Regions from separate parts of the Micromonospora sp. CNZ285 genome, predicted to be linked through region 1. Evidence: riboswitches for the same ligand, from Rfam matches in the RefSeq annotation. Region 1 holds a riboswitch; the other holds the start of a gene.
What was found. A riboswitch is a leader RNA that binds a small molecule or an ion and turns the genes downstream of it on or off. The one in region 1 is predicted to bind thiamine pyrophosphate.
Positions count from the first base shown of each region.

Region 2: linked by a shared signal. The riboswitch ahead of CLT75_RS17280 (ECF transporter S component) and the one ahead of thiE (thiamine phosphate synthase) in region 1 are both predicted to bind thiamine pyrophosphate.

Region 1 is NZ_SPQD01000001.1:4,534,854-4,543,741, reverse strand. Features, by position in the region: gene CLT75_RS20555 (methyltransferase) at 1-216, shown strand, start outside; gene CLT75_RS20550 (ATP-binding cassette domain-containing protein) at 258-1,937, shown strand; gene CLT75_RS20545 (nucleotidyltransferase domain-containing protein) at 1,934-2,740, shown strand; gene CLT75_RS20540 (aldo/keto reductase) at 2,762-3,724, shown strand; gene CLT75_RS33400 (endonuclease domain-containing protein) at 4,153-4,380, opposite strand; gene CLT75_RS20535 (DUF559 domain-containing protein) at 4,284-5,063, opposite strand; TPP riboswitch at 5,182-5,293, shown strand; gene thiE (thiamine phosphate synthase) at 5,291-5,914, shown strand; gene thiO (glycine oxidase ThiO) at 5,911-6,996, shown strand; gene thiS (sulfur carrier protein ThiS) at 6,987-7,187, shown strand; gene CLT75_RS20515 (thiazole synthase) at 7,192-7,965, shown strand; gene CLT75_RS20510 (thiamine phosphate synthase) at 8,028-8,693, shown strand; gene thiD (bifunctional hydroxymethylpyrimidine kinase/phosphomethylpyrimidine kinase) at 8,773-8,888, shown strand, end outside.
Region 2 is NZ_SPQD01000001.1:3,830,238-3,839,125, forward strand. Features, by position in the region: gene CLT75_RS17250 (ArsR/SmtB family transcription factor) at 1-133, shown strand, start outside; gene CLT75_RS17255 (hypothetical protein) at 186-791, shown strand; gene CLT75_RS32680 (hypothetical protein) at 801-968, shown strand; gene CLT75_RS17260 (acyl-CoA dehydrogenase family protein) at 1,026-2,999, opposite strand; gene CLT75_RS17265 (DUF6328 family protein) at 3,107-3,607, opposite strand; gene CLT75_RS17270 (sugar isomerase domain-containing protein) at 3,698-4,447, opposite strand; gene CLT75_RS17275 (alpha/beta fold hydrolase) at 4,444-5,280, opposite strand; TPP riboswitch at 5,357-5,463, shown strand; gene CLT75_RS17280 (ECF transporter S component) at 5,539-6,129, shown strand; gene CLT75_RS17285 (ABC transporter ATP-binding protein) at 6,255-7,688, shown strand; gene CLT75_RS17290 (CbiQ family ECF transporter T component) at 7,685-8,485, shown strand; gene CLT75_RS17295 (hypothetical protein) at 8,702-8,888, opposite strand, start outside.

The DNA of each region.
Region 1 (8,888 bases):
ATCTGGTCCAACCCGCCGATCCACATCGGCAAACCGGAACTGCACGGCCTGCTGCTGCGCTGGCTGCCCCGCCTCGCCCCGGACGGCGTGGCCTGGCTGGTCGTCGCCCGGCACCTCGGCGGCGACTCGCTGCACCGCTGGCTGGTCGAGCAGGGCTGGTCCGTCGAGCGGCACGCCAGCCAGAAGGGCTACCGGGTGCTGCGGGTCACCCGGTAATCCGGTGTCGTCCACCGACCCGGCTCGGGCAGGATGCCCGCGTGGGATACGTGGACGTGGCAGGAGCGGGGCACATCCTCCCGGACGGGCGTGAGCTGTTCAGCGACGTGTCGTTCCGGGTCGGTGAGGGTGCCAAGGTGGCGCTGGTCGGCCCGAACGGCGCCGGCAAGACCACGCTGCTGCGGATGGTCGCCGGTGACCTGCCGCTGAAGACCGGCGCGATCGCGCGCTCCGGTGGGCTGGGCGTGATGCGGCAGTTCATCGGCATGATCGGCGACGAGTCCACGCTCGCCGACCTCGCCTTGTCGCTGGCGCCGCCGGCGCTGCGCGACGCCGGGCGGCGGCTCGCCGAGACCGAGGCGGCCATGCGGGCGGCCGAGGTCCGCGGCAAGTACAGCTCCGCCGCCGCCAAGACCCAGCTCGCGTACGCCGAGGCGCTCGCCGCCTGGGGCGAGACCGGCGGGTACGACGCGGAGGTCCTCTTCGACACCGTCGCCACCATCGTGCTGGACCTGTCCTGGGACAGCGCCCGGGACCGGCAGGTCCGCACGCTCTCCGGCGGCCAGCAGAAACGCTTCGCGCTGGAACTGCTGCTGCGCGGCCCCGACGAGGTGCTGCTGCTCGACGAGCCGGACAACTTCCTCGACGTACCCGGCAAACGCTGGCTGGAGGCGCGGCTGCGCGAGTCGGGCAAATCCGTGCTCTACGTGTCGCACGACCGGGAACTGCTGGCGCAGACCGCCGACCGGGTCGTCGCGGTGGAGGGCGGCAGCGCCTGGGTGCACCCGGGCGGCTTCGCGAGCTGGCACTCCGCGCGGGTGGCCCGGCACGCCCGCCTCGACGAGCTGCGCAAGCGCTGGGACGAGGAACACCAGAAGCTGCGCGAGCTGATGCTGATGTACAAGCAGAAGGCCGCGTACAACGACGGGATGGCGTCCCGCTACCAGGCCGCGCAGACCCGGTTGCGCAAGTTCGAGGAGGCCGGGCCGCCGCCCGTACCCCCGAAGGACCAGGACATCCGGATGCGCCTGACCGGCGGGCGGACCGGCAAGCGCGCGGTGATCGCCGAGCAGTTGGAGCTGGACGGCCTGACGTACCCGTTCGACCTGGAACTCTGGTACGGCGACCGGGTCGCGGTGCTCGGCGCGAACGGCACCGGCAAGTCGCACTTCCTGCGCCTGCTGGCCCGCGGCGGCACCGACCCCGAGCCGGGCAACACCCCCGTCGACGGCGCCGGCACGCTCGCACCCGTCGCCCACGGCGGCGTGGTGCGGCTCGGCGCGCGGGTGCGGCCCGGGCACTTCTCGCAGACCCACGACCGGCCGGAATTGATGGCGAAGACGCTCGTCGAGGTGCTGTGGCGCGGCGACGACCACCGCGCCGGCATGGACCGGCACGCGGCCATGGCGGCGCTGTCCCGGTACGAGCTCGCCGGCCAGGGCGACCAGCGGTTCGGCACGCTCTCCGGCGGGCAGCAGGCCCGGTTCCTGGTGCTGCTGCTGGAGCTGTCCGGGGCCACGCTGCTGCTGCTCGACGAGCCCACCGACAACCTCGACCTGGCCTCGGCCGAGGCGCTGGAGGCCGGGCTGACCGCGTTCGAGGGGACTGTGGTCGCGGTGACCCACGACAGGTGGTTCACCCGTACCTTCGACCGGTTCGTGCTGTTCCGGGGCGACGGCGACGTGGTGGAGACGCCGGAGCCGGTCTGGGACGTGGGGTGATCGACAGGGACCTGGCCGACCGGCTGTGCGCGGTGGACGGCGTGGTGGCGGTGGCGCTCGGCGGCAGCCGGGCCCGCGGCGACCATCGGCCCGACTCCGACTGGGACCTGGGCCTCTACTACCGGGGCGCGCCGGACCTGGCCGGGCTGCGCGCGGTGGCCGCCTCGATCGCCGACGGGCCGGTGGACCTCACCGCCCCGGGCGGCTGGGGTCCGTGGGTCGACGGGGGCGGCTGGCTGCGCGTCGGCGGCGTCGCGGTGGACTGGATCTACCGCGACCTTGACCGGGTGCACCGGGTCTGGGCGGACTGCCGGGCCGGCCGCTACACGGTCGAGGCGCAGGCCGGGCATCCGCTCGGCTTCTACTCGCACGCGTACGCCGGGGAGGTGGCGCTCGGGCGGGTGCTCGGCGACCCGACCGGCGAACTGACCGCGCTGCGGGCCGAGACCGTCGACTACCCGCCCGCGCTCGGCGCCGCGCTGGTCGCCGGCGGCTGGGAGACCGGGCTGCTGCTCGACGGCGCGGCGAAGGGCGCGGCAGGGGGCGACGCCGGCTACGTGGCCGGCTGCCTGTTCCGGGTGGTCGGCGTGCTGGTCCACGCGCTGCACGGCCGGGCCGGACGGTGGCTCGTCAACGAGAAGGGCATGATCGCGTCCGCCGGGCGCCTGCCCGGTGCGCCGCCGGACTTCGCCGAGCGGGCGCAGGCACTGCTGGGCGCGGTGGGGCGTACCCCTGAGGAACTGGCGGCGACGATCGGTGCCGCCCGGATGCTGGCCGACCAGGTGCTGCCGCTGCCCGGATGACACCCGGGCAGCGGGCATAGGGTGGATCTCGTGAGTGAGATGACCTATCGCCGGCTGGGCGACTCCGGGCTCGTGGTGTCAGTGGTCGGTATCGGCTGCAACAACTTCGGCCGCAAACTCGACAGCGACGGCACCCGGGCGGTGGTGGACGCCGCGCTCGACGCCGGGATCAACTTCTTCGACACCGCCGACATCTACGGCGAGCCGCAGGGCGCCTCCGAGGAACTGCTCGGCCAGGCGCTCAAGGGCCGCCGCGACGACGTGGTGGTGGCCACCAAGTTCGGCATGGACATGCACGGCGCGAACGGGCCGGACCACGGCGCCCGGGGCGCCCGCCGCTACATCGCCCGCGCGGTCGAGGCGTCGCTGCGCCGGCTCGGCACCGACCACATCGACCTGTACCAGATGCACGAGCCCGACCCGGGCACCCCGATCGACGAGACGCTCGCCGCGCTGGACGACCTGGTGACCGCCGGCAAGGTGCGCTACCTGGGCAACTCCAACTTCGCCGGCTGGCAGATCGCCGACGCCGACTGGACCGCGTCGTCGCAGGGGCGTACCCGGTTCATCTCCGCGCAGAACCACTACTCGCTGGTGGAGCGCGGGGTGGAGGACGAGGTGATCCCCGCCTGCGAGCGGTTCGGCCTCGGCATGCTGCCGTTCTTCCCGCTCGCCAACGGGCTGCTCACCGGCAAGTACAAGCGCGGCGAGGCGCCCCCGGCGGGCAGCCGCCTGGCCGGTGGCGGCCGGTACGCCGAGCGGCTGGCCGCCGCGCGCTGGGACGTCATCGAGGCGATCGAGGCGTACGCGGCCGAGCGCGGCATCACCATGCTCCAGGTGGCCATCGGCGGCCTGGCCGCCCGTCCCGCCGTCACGTCCGTGATCGCCGGCGCCACGACTCCGGCCCAGGTGAAGTCAAACGCCGAGGCCGGCACCTGGCAGCCCAGCGACGAGGACCTGGACGCCCTGGACGCCATCCTCTGACCGTCCCCGCCGGGCACCGGCGCGCCCGCTCGCGCGTTGGGTCCGTCCGCGTGTTCGGTCCGCCCGCGCGTCCGGTCCACCCGTGTTCGGTCCGCCCGCGCGTCGCAGGTGCGTCCGCTCGTCGGCGTGCGAGCGAGGGGGCTTGCCCCACGCGGCGGGCGTGCGCCCACCGTGGCCGCCCGCACGCGGAGGCACCCATGGCGTTCCACTCAGAGGCAGCGCTCACGATGGGTGGAACGGTGTGGGTGTCAAAAGGGCCTTGAAACACCCATGGCGTTCCACTCGTCGCCAGATCCAGTCGCGAGTGGAACGCCATGGGTGTCTGCGGGCGGCCTGACGCCCGTGGCGGCTCGGGCGGTCCGGACCGGCCTGGCGGCGGGTGGCGGGCCGGGGCGCGGCGAGGTGAGGCTCGTGGCGGTGGCTGCGGATCAGTGGTCTGCCGCGGTGGCGCGACGTTCGGCCAGGGCCTGGCGCACCAGGGCGACCGTGGCGTCGGGCCGGCGGAGCACGTCGTCGGCGGTGAACCGCAGCACCAACCAGCCGGCTGCGCGCAGCGCGTTCAGGCGCGCCACGTCCCGCCGGAAGTGCGCCTGCTCCCGGTGGTGGTCGCCGTCGTACTCGACCGCGAGACGGAGTGCCGGCCAGGCCAGGTCCACCGGGCCACGAAGCGTCCGCCGGCGCGTACCTCGTGCTCGGCGACGAGCGGGCCGAGGCCGGCGTCGAGCAGGAGCAGCCGCAGGCGTGTCTCCATCGGGGACTCACTCAGCGGCTCGGCCATCGCCAGCACCTCCCGCAGCAGCGGAGCGCCCGGCCAGCCCGGCCGCTCGGCGGCGTAGGCCCGCAGGACGGACAGCTTCACGACCCGGCGACGCAGCAGCGCGTCGACGGCGACCAGCGCCTCGGCGAGTGATCCCTGTCGGCCCAGGTCGAACGCGGTACGCAGTGGGGTGGTGACCGGCAGACCGCCGACGAGGGTGCGGTCCCGCTCCGGCAACGGCGACCGGATCACCCGCAACCGTGGGTGCGATCGCAGTCGAGCGGCAGTCGGCAGCAGCACCGTCACCGGCGCGTCGCGGGTGAGCACGTCCGCGCCGGACAACCAGGCGGCGCTGCGTCCCGCCAGCGCGGCACCCGGCGGCAGGCGCATCGCCACCGCCTCGCACCACATCCGGTGGTCGTCGGCGCGGTGTCCGTCCCGGTGCACGTACACGTCCGGGAGCAGGCGGATCCACGTCGACCCGCGCAGCATCGTCCAGGTGAGCAGCCCTTCGGAGACGGCACGGCTGCCCCGGAACGGCAGGATCGCCAGGCGGCGCGGAACGCGGGCGGGAACGGACATCCAGGCAGCGTGTCGTGACGGGACGGTCACCCGCTGTCCCGATCCGGCGGACGGCTGGTTCCTGGGAAAAACCTCACCCGGGCTTCCGTACGGGCGGAAGGCGTCGTACGGTAGGCCGCAAGTGACCCACGGGAGCCCGGTGCGGACCGGGCTGAGAGGGGGGCTGGGAGCCCCCGACCGTCGAACCTGATCCGGGTAATGCCGGCGCAGGGAGGAGCGTTGCCGTGCTGTCCCTGGGACGACTGCATCTCATCACCGACACCCGGCCGGGGCGTGACCCGCTCGCCGTGCTGCGTGCCGCCCTGCCCGTGGCGGGCGCCGACCTCGTCGTGCAGGTGCGCGTGGAGGACGACGCCACCGACCGGGAGGCGTACGAGCTGGCGTGCCGGGTGGCCGAGGCGTGCCGGCCGTACGGAGCACAGTGCCTGGTCAACGACCGGCTGCACGTGGCGCTCGCGGTGGACGCCGCCGGGGGCCACGTCGGCACGGACGACCTGCCGGTCGCCGCCGCGCGCCGGGTGCTCGGCCCGGACGCGGTGCTCGGCGCGACCGCCCGGGAGCCGGTGGGCGCCCGCGCGGCGGTGGAGGCGGGCGCGAGCTACCTGGGCGTGGGCCCGTGCCACGCCACCACCACCAAGTCCGGCCTGCCGGACCCGATCGGCCCCGACGGGGTACGCGCGGTCGCCGAGGCGGTGAGCGTGCCGGTGATCGCGATCGGCGGGGTGACCGCCGCGAGTGTGCCGGCGTTGCGAGCGGCCGGGGCGTACGGGGTGGCGGTGGTCGGCGCGCTCAGCCTGGCCGCCGATCCCGCGCACGCCACCGCCGAGCTGCTGCGGGCGCTGACGCGATGAGCCCGGCCGACGTGGCGGTGGTGGGCGCCGGGCCGGTGGGACTCGCGATCGCGTGGCGGTGCGCGCAGCGCGGACTGCGCGTGGTGGTGCACGACGACCGGCCCGGGTCGGGTGCCTCGTCGGTGGCCGCCGGGATGCTGTCGCCGGTCGCCGAGGCGTACTTCGGTGAGCACGAGCTGACCGCCCTGCTCGTCGAGTCCGCCGCCCGCTGGCCCGGCTTCGCGGCCGAGCTGACCGAGGCGAGCGGCGTCGACCTCGGCTACCGCACCGAGGGCACGCTCGTCGTCGGGCTCACCGCCGACGACCTGGCCGAGGCGGGGCGGCTGTGGTCGTACCAACGAGGTCTGGGACTGCCGATCACGCCGCTGCGCCCCTCGGAGCTGCGCGACCGTGAGCCGGCGCTGGCGCCGCGCGTGCGCCGCGGCGCTGCGGCGCCCGGCGACCACCAGGTCGACCCGCGGCGGCTGGTCACCGCGTTGCGCACTGCCGCGGAACGCGCCGGCGTGGAGCTGCGCCCGGCCCGCGTCGGCGCGCTGTCCGAGGTGGACGCGCGGGTCACTGTGGTCGCGGCCGGATGCGGCGCGGCGGGCCTGACCGGCCTGCCGGTCCGGCCGGTCAAGGGCCAGGTGCTGCGGCTGCGCGCGCCGGGTGGCGGTCCGCCGGGCTTCCGGCACGTGATCCGGGGGTACGCGGACAGCGAGCCGGTCTACCTGGTGCCCCGGGACAGCGGGGAGGTCGTGGTCGGGGCGACTGTGGAGGAGCGCGCGGACACCGCTGTCACCGCCGGTGGCGTGCTGACACTGCTGCGCGCCGCCGCCGAGCTGGTACCGGAACTCGTCGAGTACGAGCTGGTGGAGGCCGTCGCCGGGCTGCGCCCCGGTACGCCCGACAACGCGCCGATCATCGGGCCGTTGCCCGGGCAGCCGGGCGTGCTCGCGGCGACCGGTCACCACCGGCACGGCATCGTCCTCACCCCGGTCACCGCCGATCTGGTCACCGAGCTGATCGTCACCGGCGAGCCGGATCCCGCGCTCGCCCCCTTCACCCCGGACCGCTTCGGGAAGGAGCGCACGTGGAACTGATCGTCAACGGCACCGGCCGGACGCTGCCCGAGGGCGTCACCGTCGCCGAGGTGGTCCGCACCGTCACCGACCGGGAGCGCGGGCTCGCGGTCGCGGTGAACGGCGAGGTGGTGCCGCGCGGCGGCTGGTCGGCGAGCGTCCTGCGCGACGGCGACCGGGTCGAGGTACTCAGCGCCACCCAGGGCGGGTGACCGGATGTCCACCTTGGAGATCGGTGGGGTCACGTTCGGCTCCCGGCTCATCCTCGGCACCGGCGGCGCGGCCAACCTGCACGTACTGGAGCAGGCGATCCGCGCCTCCGGCACCGAACTGGTGACGTTGGCGCTGCGCCGGGTGGACACCACGCCCGGCGGGTCGGGCGGCCTGCTCGACCTGGTGGAGCGGTGCGGCGTACGGCTGCTGCCGAACACGGCCGGCTGCCGCACCGCGGTGGAGGCGGTGAAGACGGCGCACCTGGCCCGGGAGGCGTTCGACACCGACTGGGTGAAGCTGGAGGTGATCGGCGACGAGCGCACGCTCCTGCCCGACGGGGTGGAGCTGCTGCGCGCCGCCGAGGAACTGGTGGCCGACGGGTTCACCGTGCTGCCGTACACCTCGGACGATCCGGTGCTGGCCCGGCGGCTGGCCGACGTGGGCTGCGCGGCGGTGATGCCGGCCGGGTCGCCGATCGGCTCCGGGCTGGGCATCGGCAACCCGCACCACATCCGGCTGATCCGGGCGGCCGTCGACGTGCCGGTGGTGCTGGACGCGGGCATCGGCACCGCCTCCGACGCGGCGCTCGCCATGGAGCTGGGCTGCGACGCGGTGCTGCTGGCGAGCGCCGTGACCCGGGCCGCCGACCCGGTGGCGATGGCCACCGCGATGCGGTACGCGGTCGAGGCCGGCCGCCTGGCGTACGGCGCGGGCCGCATCACCCGCCGCTTCCACGCCCTGCCGTCCACCCCCGACGAGGGGCGGCCCGACCTGTGACCGCCGTACGCGTTGCGGATCTTGGTACGGAGGCGCCCGTGGAAGGGCGGCCGCGTACCAAGATCCAGGGCGGGCCGAGCGGGGTTGTGCTGTTGACCGATCGGCGCGTCGCTCGGGGGGCGCTCGTCGACGTGGTCGCGGGTGCCGTCGGCGGGGGAGTGCGCTGGGTGGTGCTGCGGGAGAAGGACCTGCCGCGCGCCGAACGTCTCGCGCTCGCCGCCGACCTCCGTGCCGTCCTCGCCGAGGTGGACGGCACGCTGATCGTCGCCGGACCCGATCCGCTCGACGGGGATGCGGTGCACCTGCCCGCCGCCGGCCCGTACCCGCCGCCCGCCGTCGGGCTCGTCGGCCGCTCCTGCCACGACACCGCCGAGCTGGCCCGGCTCACCACCGAGCACTACGCGACGCTGTCCCCGGTCTACGAGACAAGGACGAAGCCCGGCTACGGCCCACCCCTGCACCCCGATGGACTGCGCGAGCTGATCGCGGCAACGAAGGTGCCCGTGCTGGCACTAGGCGGCATCGAAACAGCAGCTCAGGTCAGTGCATGCGTAGAGGCGGGCGCCACCGGAGTAGCAGTCCTGGGCGCCATCATGCGCGCCCCGGACCCCACCGAAACCGCCACCACGCTGGGCAGCGCCTTCCAGGAGGCGGCCATCCGTGTGGCGCGCACCCACCCCGCGCGATCCGACGAAGGCCTGCACGAGAAGGGCTGCGGCCGACCGTGACCACGGAGGGATCAAGCCTGACCGCCCGGAGTGGGCACGGTCGGCCGCAGCCCCAAACCGCAACCACCGGAGAAGACACGTGACGCCGAAATCAGTTCTCAGCATCGCCGGCTCCGACTCCGGAGCGGGAGCGGGCATCCAGGCCGACCTCAAGACGTTCGCCGCGCTCGGGGCGTACGGCACCACAGTGCTCAC
Region 2 (8,888 bases), 700 kb from region 1:
GCGGGTGCTGCGCGGCGCCGGGGTGGTGCGCGGGTCGCGGCGCGGCCGGGAGATCGCGTACGCGCTGGTCGACGACCACGTCGCGCACATCGTGGCGGACGCGGTCAGTCACGCCGGTGAAGGGTCGCACTGAGCGGGAAATCGGCCAGGTGCCGACGCGCCCGCGGCGTGGGACGCTGTCCGGCGTGAAGATCTACGCCGACCGTTTTCCCATCGCCGTCCGCCAGTTCCTCACCGACCTGCTCGTGGTCGTCTGGGTGTACGCGGCGATCCGCTTCGCGCTGTGGCTGCACGACGTGGTCGAGAAGCTCGCCGTACCCGGGCAGAAGCTGGAGGGGGCCGGCGGTGGTCTCGCCGACAACCTGGCCGAGGCCGGCGGCAAGGTCGGCCGGGTGCCGATCGTCGGCGACGAGCTGACCGCGCCGTTCACCCGCGCCGCCGACGCCGCCCGCGCGGTCGCCGAGGCGGGCCGCGACCAGCAGGAGCTGGTCGGGCAGCTCGCGCTCGGGCTGACCGTCGCGGTGCTGGTGTTCCCGCTCGGCCTGGTGCTGTTCGGCTGGCTGCCGCTGCGCCTGCGCTGGATGCGCCGGGCCGGCGCGGCGAAGGCCCTGGCGGGCGTCCCGGCCGGCCGGGACCTGCTGGCGCTGCGCGCGCTGGCGGGTCAGCCGCTGTCGAAGCTGACCCGGATCGCGCCCGACGTCGCCGAGGCGTGGCGGCGCGGCGACGACGCGACAGTCGACGCGCTCGCCGCGCTGGAGCTGCGCGAACTGGGGCTACGCGGCGGCCGGTAAGGTGTGCCGGTGCTGTACTTCCTGATCGTCGTCGCCGTGCTGCTGCTGGCGTACGCGGCCGTGCTGGTGAGTTTCGTCCGCAAGGGCCGCAAGATCCCGCCGTCGGCGTACCTGGTGCTGGCCGGCCTCAACGGCCTGATCCTGGCCGGCATCCTGGCCTGGGCGATCGCGCGCTGACCGCCCGGCGGCCGCACTCGGCGGCCGTCCGGGCGGCACGACCGCCCGGTGGTCCGGTCAGCCGGCGGGCGGGATGCGACGGCGGACGTCCTGCTCGGTGGACGGCCCCGGTTCCCAGCGGGCCACCCAGGGCAGGTCGGCGGGCGGGGTGACCACGCCCTCCTCCACCGAGGCGTACCGGCCGGCGACGATCCGCCTGGCGGCGGCCACGTCGACCGAGTCGGTGTTCGACCACAGGCCGGTGAACAGCTCGTCGACGCGCAGCCGCGCCTGACGGCAGAACAGGTCGGCCAGCTCGACGTTCTCCGGGTGCGCGTCGCGCTCGGCGTAAGCCCGGACGCAGACCGCGCTCATCGCGAACAGCTCCGCGCCGATGTCCACCACCCGGCCGAGGAACGCCTGCTTGCGCTCCATCTTCCCCTGCCACCGGGACATCGCGTAGAACGTCGACCGGGCCAGCTTGCGGGAGGTCCGCTCGACGTGGCGCAGGTGCCCGGCCAGCGGCCCGAACTCCTGGTACGCCCCGGGCGTCTGCCCCTTGCCGACGGCGAGCGTGGGCAGCCACTTCGCGTAGAAGGCGCCGGCCCGCGCGCCCGCCCTCGCCTTGCGGCCCAGCCCGGCGTCGGGGTCGATGATGTCGCCCGCCACGGACAGGTGCGCGTCGACGGCCTCGCGGGCGATCAGCAGGTGCATGATCTCGGTGGATCCCTCGAAGATGCGGTTGATCCGCAGGTCGCGCAGGAGCTGCTCGACGGCGGCCGGCCGTTCCCCGCGGGCGGCGAGCGAGTCGGCCGTCTCGTAGCCGCGGCCACCGCGGATCTGGATGAGTTCGTCGGCGATCCGCCAGGCCATCTCGCTGGCGTAGAGCTTGACCAGCGCCGCCTCGATCCGGATGTCGTTGCGGTCGTCGTCGGCGAGCATGCAGGACAGGTCGAGCATCGACTCCATGCCGTACGTGGTGGCGGCGATGAAGGACAGCTTCTTCGCCACCGCCTCGTGCTCGCCCACCGGGCGGCCCCACTGGACCCGGTCCGCCGCCCACTCGCGGGCCACGTTGAGCGCCCACTTGCCGGCCCCGACGCACATGGCCGGCAGCGAGAGCCGGCCGGTGTTCAACGTGGTCAGCGCGATCTTGAGGCCCTTGCCCTCGCCGCCGATCACGTTCTCCTTCGGCACGAACACGTCGTGGAACCGGGTGAGGCTGTTCTCCAGGCCGCGCAGCCCGACGAAGGAGTTGCGCCGCTCCACGGTGATGCCGTCGCTGTCGCCCTCCACCACGAACGCGGTGATACCGCCGCGCCGCCCCTCACCGGCCGGCACCCGGGCCATCACCACCAGCAGCGTGGCGAGCGTGCCGTTGGTGGCCCAGAGCTTCACCCCGTTGAGCCGGTAGCCGGTGCCGTCCGCCGTCGGCTCGGCGGTGGTGGCGAGCCGGGCCGGGTCGGAGCCGACGTCCGGCTCGGTGAGCAGGAACGCGGAGACCTCACCGGCGGCGAGCCGGGGCAGGAACAGGTCCTTCTGCTCGGGCGTGCCGAACATCTTCAGCGGCTGCGGCACGCCGATCGACTGGTGCGCGGAGAGCAGCGCGCTGACCGCCGGGTTCACCGAGCCGACGAGCATCAGCGCCCGGCAGTAGTGCAGGTTGCTCAGCCCCAGCCCGCCGTACTTCCGGTCGATCTTCATGCCGAACGTGCCGAGCCCGGCCAGACCGTGGAACACCTCGTCGGGGATGCGCGCGTCCCGCTCGATCGCCTCGCCGTCCACCTCGGACGTCAGGTACGTGCGCAGCGCGCCGAGGAACTCGTCAGCGCGAGCCACCTCGGCCGGGTCGGGGCGGGGCCACGGGTCGATCAGGTCGAGCCGGAACCGGCCGAGGAACAACTCCTTGCCGAAGCTGGGCCGGTCCCAGGCCGACTCGCGGGCCGCCTCGGCGACCTGGCGGGCCTCCTTCTCGGAGACCTGGCCCGCCTCGGTGGGCAGCGGCCCCGCGCCGTCTGGTGACTCGGGCCGGCTGTTCTGTGTCGTGGTCACGGCTGCCTCCTCGCGGTCCGGCTGCGTCGACGCGTTCGACGAAAACGACGCTACCCCCGGGTGTTACCCAGGGGTAGCGCCCCGTGCACGCCCGATTTGGCGGACGGTCAGTCGGTGAGCGACTGCGGATTGTCGTCCTCGTCGTCGATGTCGTCCTCACCCCAGTTGCGCCGGCTGAACGGCAGGATCGCCCAGAAGATCAGGAACCAGAGGCCGGTGAGCGCGCTGAGCAGGAACGCGATCGGCCGGTCCAGCACGAAGTCGCTGACCAGCAGGACCGAGCTGACCATCGCGATCAGCATGAAGAACAGGCCGCCGGTGGCCATCCGGTGGGCGAACCGGACCAGCTCCGGCTTGCGCCCCTGCCGGAACAGCGCCCGGTGGAACGCGACCGGCGAGATGATCATCGCGGCGGACGCGGCGGCGGTCAGCAGCGCCAGGATGTAGACGTCCCGCTGGAACTCGGTGGTCCGGTCGAACCCGGCGCTGAACGGCAGCGTCAGCAGGAAGGCGAAGAGGATCTGCACACCGGTCTGCGCGACCCGCAGCTCCTGCAACAGATCGGCGAAGTTGCGCTGCCAGCGCTGCTTCTCGGATTCCTTGGACACTCGCGGACCTCCCCGGAGACGGCACCGCCAGCGGGTGAACGCCCACCGGCAGGAGCGCCTGTGCCCCGTACGGATGATCACGAAACCGGTTCAGGAACCGCGGCGGATCCGGCCCGCGTACCGTGCCTCCAGCTCGGCGTTGTGCTCGTCGCCGCCGGTGATGTTCGCGGACAGGTAGACCGGCGGGCGCTGCCCCGCCGCGACCAGCCGGGCCACCACCTCGGCGACGATCTGCTGGGCGAGCAACGCCGCGGTGATCGAGGAGACCGCGCCGACCGCGCCGCCGCCCGGCAGCGGCAGCGTGGCGTCGCCGTACGGGGCGCCGTTGTCCAGCACGACGTCGGCGAAGTCGGCGAGCTTGCGGCCGGACGGGTGCCGCGACGTCATCCGCGCCGAGTGCTGCGCCGAGGTGATCGCCACCAAGCCGTGCCCGCGTTCCTTCACGATGGACGCGAACTCGACCATCGCCCCGTTCACGCCCGAGTTCGAGGCCAGCACGAACACGTCCTGCGGCCGGATCGGCGCCAGCTCGTAGAGGCGGTGCGCCACCGCCGGGTCGCGTTCCAGCTTCGGGCCGAGCACGTCGGCCGGGTCGCCGCCGATCAGCACCAGATCACGCAGCGCGATCCGGTTGGTGGGCACCAGCCCGCCGGCCCGGCCGGCGATCTCCATGGCCAGCGCCTCGGAGTGCCCGGTGCCGAACGCGTGCACCACACCGTCGGCGCGCAGCGCCGCCGCGATCAGGTCGGCCGCGTCGGCCACGTTCTGCCGCTGCTCGGCGGCGACCCGGCCGATCGTCTCGGTCACCACCGCCAGGTACGCCTCGGCGCTCACCGTCATGCCTCCTCCGTTCCTGCGCACCGGGCGAGGATCGCCTCGGCCAGCGGGCCGGGCGCCTCGTCCGGAATCCAGTGGCTGACGCCGGACAGCTCCACGAACCGGTAGTCACCGGTGACGTGCGCGGCGCACGCCTGCGCGGCCGTCCGGCCGATCGCCACGTCCTTGTCGCTCCACACGAACGTGGTCGGCACCCCGACCGGGGCGACCGCCTTCATGTCCGCACCGGTCATCGCGCGGTACCAGTTCAGCGCCGCCGTCAACGCGCCCGGCTCGCGCATCGGCTCGGCGTACCGGGCCACCGCGCCGGCGTCTCCCACACCGCTGAGCAGCTTGCGCAGCGTGGCGCCGTTCCACGCCAGCAGCACCTTCTCCGCCGTACCGGGCTTGCGGAACAACGCGATGTAGGCGGACTTGACCTTCTGCCGCGGGTCGGTGGCGAGCGCGTGGCCCATCGCGGCCGGGTGCGGCACCGACACCGCGGTCAGCGTCCGCACCCGCTCCGGGTGCGCCGCCGCGAGGCCCCACGCCACGATCGCGCCCCAGTCGTGGCCGACCACGTGCGCGCCGGTCACCCCGAGTGCGTCGAGCACCGCCGCCGCGTCGGCCACCAGCTCCGGAATCCGGTACGCCCCCACGTCCGCCGGACGCGCGCCGGGCGAGTAGCCGCGCTGGTCGAGCGCGTACGTGCGCAGCCCGGCGGCGTGCAGCGCGGGCGTGACCGCGTCCCACTCGCCGGAGTGCTGCGGAAAGCCGTGCAGCAGCAGGACCGGATCACCGCCCTCGGGGCCGCCGGCGCGTACCTCGAACGTCAGTCCCCGCGCATCCACCAGCATGATCGCCACCATACCGACACTCGCCCTGCTGGGCCGGGGGCCGTGGTCGGTGCTAGCGTCTGCGACGAGACAACTTCACATCCGACAGGGGAGCGCACAGCGCTGAGAGTGCGGGCCGATGCCCGCAGACCCTCGAACCTGATCTGGGTAATGCCAGCGCAGGGAGTTCGGTCGACCTCCAGCCGCGTCGCCGTCCGGTGACCACCGGGCGCGGCGTGCGTCTTCTCCTGGTTCACCTCGACGAACTGGGAGCCAACCATGAACCACACCGACAGCAACCGCTGGCGTACCGTCGACATCGTCGTCGCCTCGGTCATCGCCGTCGCCTTCGGCGTCGTGTTCTGGGCCTGGGGCCTGCTCTGGAGCGCCACCGACGCGGCGTTCGCCTTCTTCCCGCCGGCACAGGCCGTGCTCTACGGCGTGTGGCTGATCCCGGCGGTGCTCGCCGGTCTGATCATCCGCAAGCCGGGCGCCGCGCTGTACTGCGAGACGGTGGCCGCGATCATCTCCGCCCTGCTGGGCAGCCAGTGGGCGAGCATCGTGATCCTCCAGGGCCTGATGCAGGGCATCGGCGCCGAGCTGGCCTTCGCCGCGTTCCGGTACCGCTCGTTCCGCCTGCCGGTGGCGGTGCTGGCCGGTGCGCTGACCGGTCTCGGCGCGGCGATCTTCGACTTCGTCTACTGGAACAAGGCGTACGACTTCGCCTCCTACCGCCTGCCGTACGCGCTGATCACGATCGTCAGCGCCACGATCGTCGCCGGTCTGGGCGCGCACGTCCTCACCCGCGCGCTGGCGAACACCGGCGTGCTGGACCGCTTCCCCGCCGGCCGCGACCGAGCCCTGGTCTAGCCCTCCCTCCCCACCCCCACCGCCCCGGTGATCAAGGAGTTTGCGTCCGCCGGGCACGGTTTTCCGGACGCGAACTCCTTGATCACGCAGGCTGGGCCGCGAGAGGGAGAGGGGGTGGGTGGGCGGTGAGCGCTGTGGTGCTGCGGGGGTTCGGGTGGCGGCACGGGGGACGGAAACGCTGGGCTCTGCGCGGGGTGGATCTGCGCGTGGAGAGCGGCGAGCGGGTGCTGCTGCTCGGACCCTCCGGCGCCGGTAAGAGCACGCTGCTTGCGGCGCTGGCCGGGCTGCTGCCGGAGGACTCCGGCGAGCAGGAGGGCACCGTCGAGATCGACGGGCTGGACCCGCGCAAGGCCCGCGAGCGCGTCGGCATCGTCTTCCAGGATCCGGAGTCCCAGCTCGTCATGGCCCGCTCCGGCGACGACGTGGCGTTCGGGCTGGAGAACCGTGGCGTACCCGCCGGGGAGATCTGGCCCCGCGTCGACGAGGCGCTGCAGCGGGCCGGCTTCCCGTACGACAGGGACCGCCCCACCGCCGCGCTCAGCGGCGGCGAGCAGCAGCGGCTGGCGCTGGCCGGCACGCTCGCGCTGCGCCCCGGGCTGCTGCTGCTCGACGAGCCCACCGCCAACCTCGACCCGGCCGGCGCCACCCTGATCCGCCGGGCCGTCGCGAACGCGCTCGACCCGGACACCACGATGGTCCTGGTCGAGCACCGGGTCACCGAGGCGCTGCCGCTGGTCGACCGCGTCGTGGTGCTGGAACCCGGCGGCGGGGTACGCGCCGACGGGCCGCCCGACGCGGTCTTCGCCGCGCACGGCGACGCGCTGGCCGCCGCCGGGGTCTGGGTACCCGGCCACGTCGCGCCACCCCGGCACGCCACCACGCCGCCCGGCGACGTGCTGCTCTCCGCGGAGCGGCTCGGCCTGCCGCCGCGACTCAACCCCACCGATCTTCGGGTACGCGCCGGCGAGGCGCTCGCCGTCCTCGGCCCCAACGGGGCCGGCAAGTCCACACTGGCGCTGCTCCTGGGCGGCCTGCTGAAGCCCGGCACGGGCGCCGTCACCGCGTCGGCGGAACTCGCCGGGCGGGACGCGCGTACTCCCCCGCACCGCTGGCGGGCGCCAGCGCTGGTACGCCGGATCGGTTCGGTGTTCCAGGACCCGGAACACCAGTTCGTCACCGCCACGGTCCGCGACGAGCTGGCGCTCGGCCCGCGCCGCACCGGCCGGCCCGAGTCGGCGGTCACCGCCACCGTCGACGAGCTGCTGCACCGGTTGCGGCTGGACCGGCTGGCCGGCGCCAACCCGTACACCCTCTCGGGTGGGGAGGCGCGGCGGCTGAGCGTGGCGACGGCCCTGGCCACCGCGCCCCGCCTGCTGATCTGCGACGAGCCCACGTTCGGCCAGGACCGGCGGACCTGGCTGGAGCTGGTCGACCTGCTCGCCGAGCTGCGCGACGCCGGGCACGGCGTGGTCACGGTGACCCACGACGAGGACTTCGTCGCCGCGCTGGCCGACCGGACACTCACCCTGCGCCGCGCCCCCGACGGGGTGGTCACGTGATCGGCCTCGAACCGGTCGCCGCGCCCGGCGCTCCGCTGGCCCGGCGCAACCCGGTGGCGAAGCTGGCCGCCGCGCTGGTCTTCACCCTGATCCTGGTGGCGACGCTCGACCCGGTCGCACCGGCCATCGCGATCGCCGTCGAACTCGCGGTGCTGCCGCTGTTCGGTGTCCGCTACCGGGTGCTGGCCCGCCGGGCCTGGCCGCTGCTCGCCGGCGCCGTCGGCATCCTGATCACGCTGGTGCTCTTCGCGGCCGACCGCTCCGGCCGGGTCCTGGTGGAGGCCGGCCCGGTCCTGGTGACCGAGGGCGTCCTCGTCACGGCGCTGGGCCTGGTGCTGCGGATGCTCGCCGTGGCGCTGCCCGGCATCGTCGTGTTCGCCACCACCGACCCGACGGACCTGGCCGACGCGCTGATCCAGAACGCGAAGACGCCCGCCCGGTTCGCCATCGGGGCGCTCGCCGCGTTCCGGATGGTGCCGCTGCTGGAACAGGAGTGGCGGATGATCAGCATGGCCCGCCGGGCCCGCGGCGTGGACGCCGGCCGCAACCCGGTGGCGAAGCTGCGGCTGTTCGCGTCCACCGCGTTCACGCTGCTGGTGGGCGCGATCCGGCGGGGTACCCGGCTGGCGGTGGCGATGGACGCGCGGGGCTTCGACGCGGGTACGCCACGCACCGTGGCCCGCCCGCAGCGCTTCACCCGCGCCGACGCCCTGCTCGTAGCGGGCGCCGCCCTGCTGGCAGGCGGCGCCCTGGCCGCAAGCATCGCCCTGGGCACCTTCCGCCCCTTGATCGGCTGACCCACGCCCCCTCCCCCCTCCCCCCTCCCCCGCCCCGTTGATCATGAAGTTGACGGCACCGGTTGCCCGTTTTGCCGCCGCCAACCTCATGATCAACCAGGATCGGGCGAGATCTTGGTACGGAATGACCCTTATGAGGGCCGGAATCTTCCAAGATCTTCGGGGACGGCCGGGCAGGCCCCGGATGGGGGGCCTGCCCGGTGGCGGGGCTGTCTGTCAGCTACGGCGGAAGGCGTAGAACCGGGTCTGGCCGGCGCGCTGGCTGCGCCCGGTGACCCGGGCCTGCCGCCCTGACGGCGGGCCGGATCTGGGCGGCGTCGCGGACGCGCCCGGCAGGACCGGGATCTCCAGAGAATCCGAGGGCGACACCGTGTCCGGGGACGCGGCGGACGCCGACGGCTCC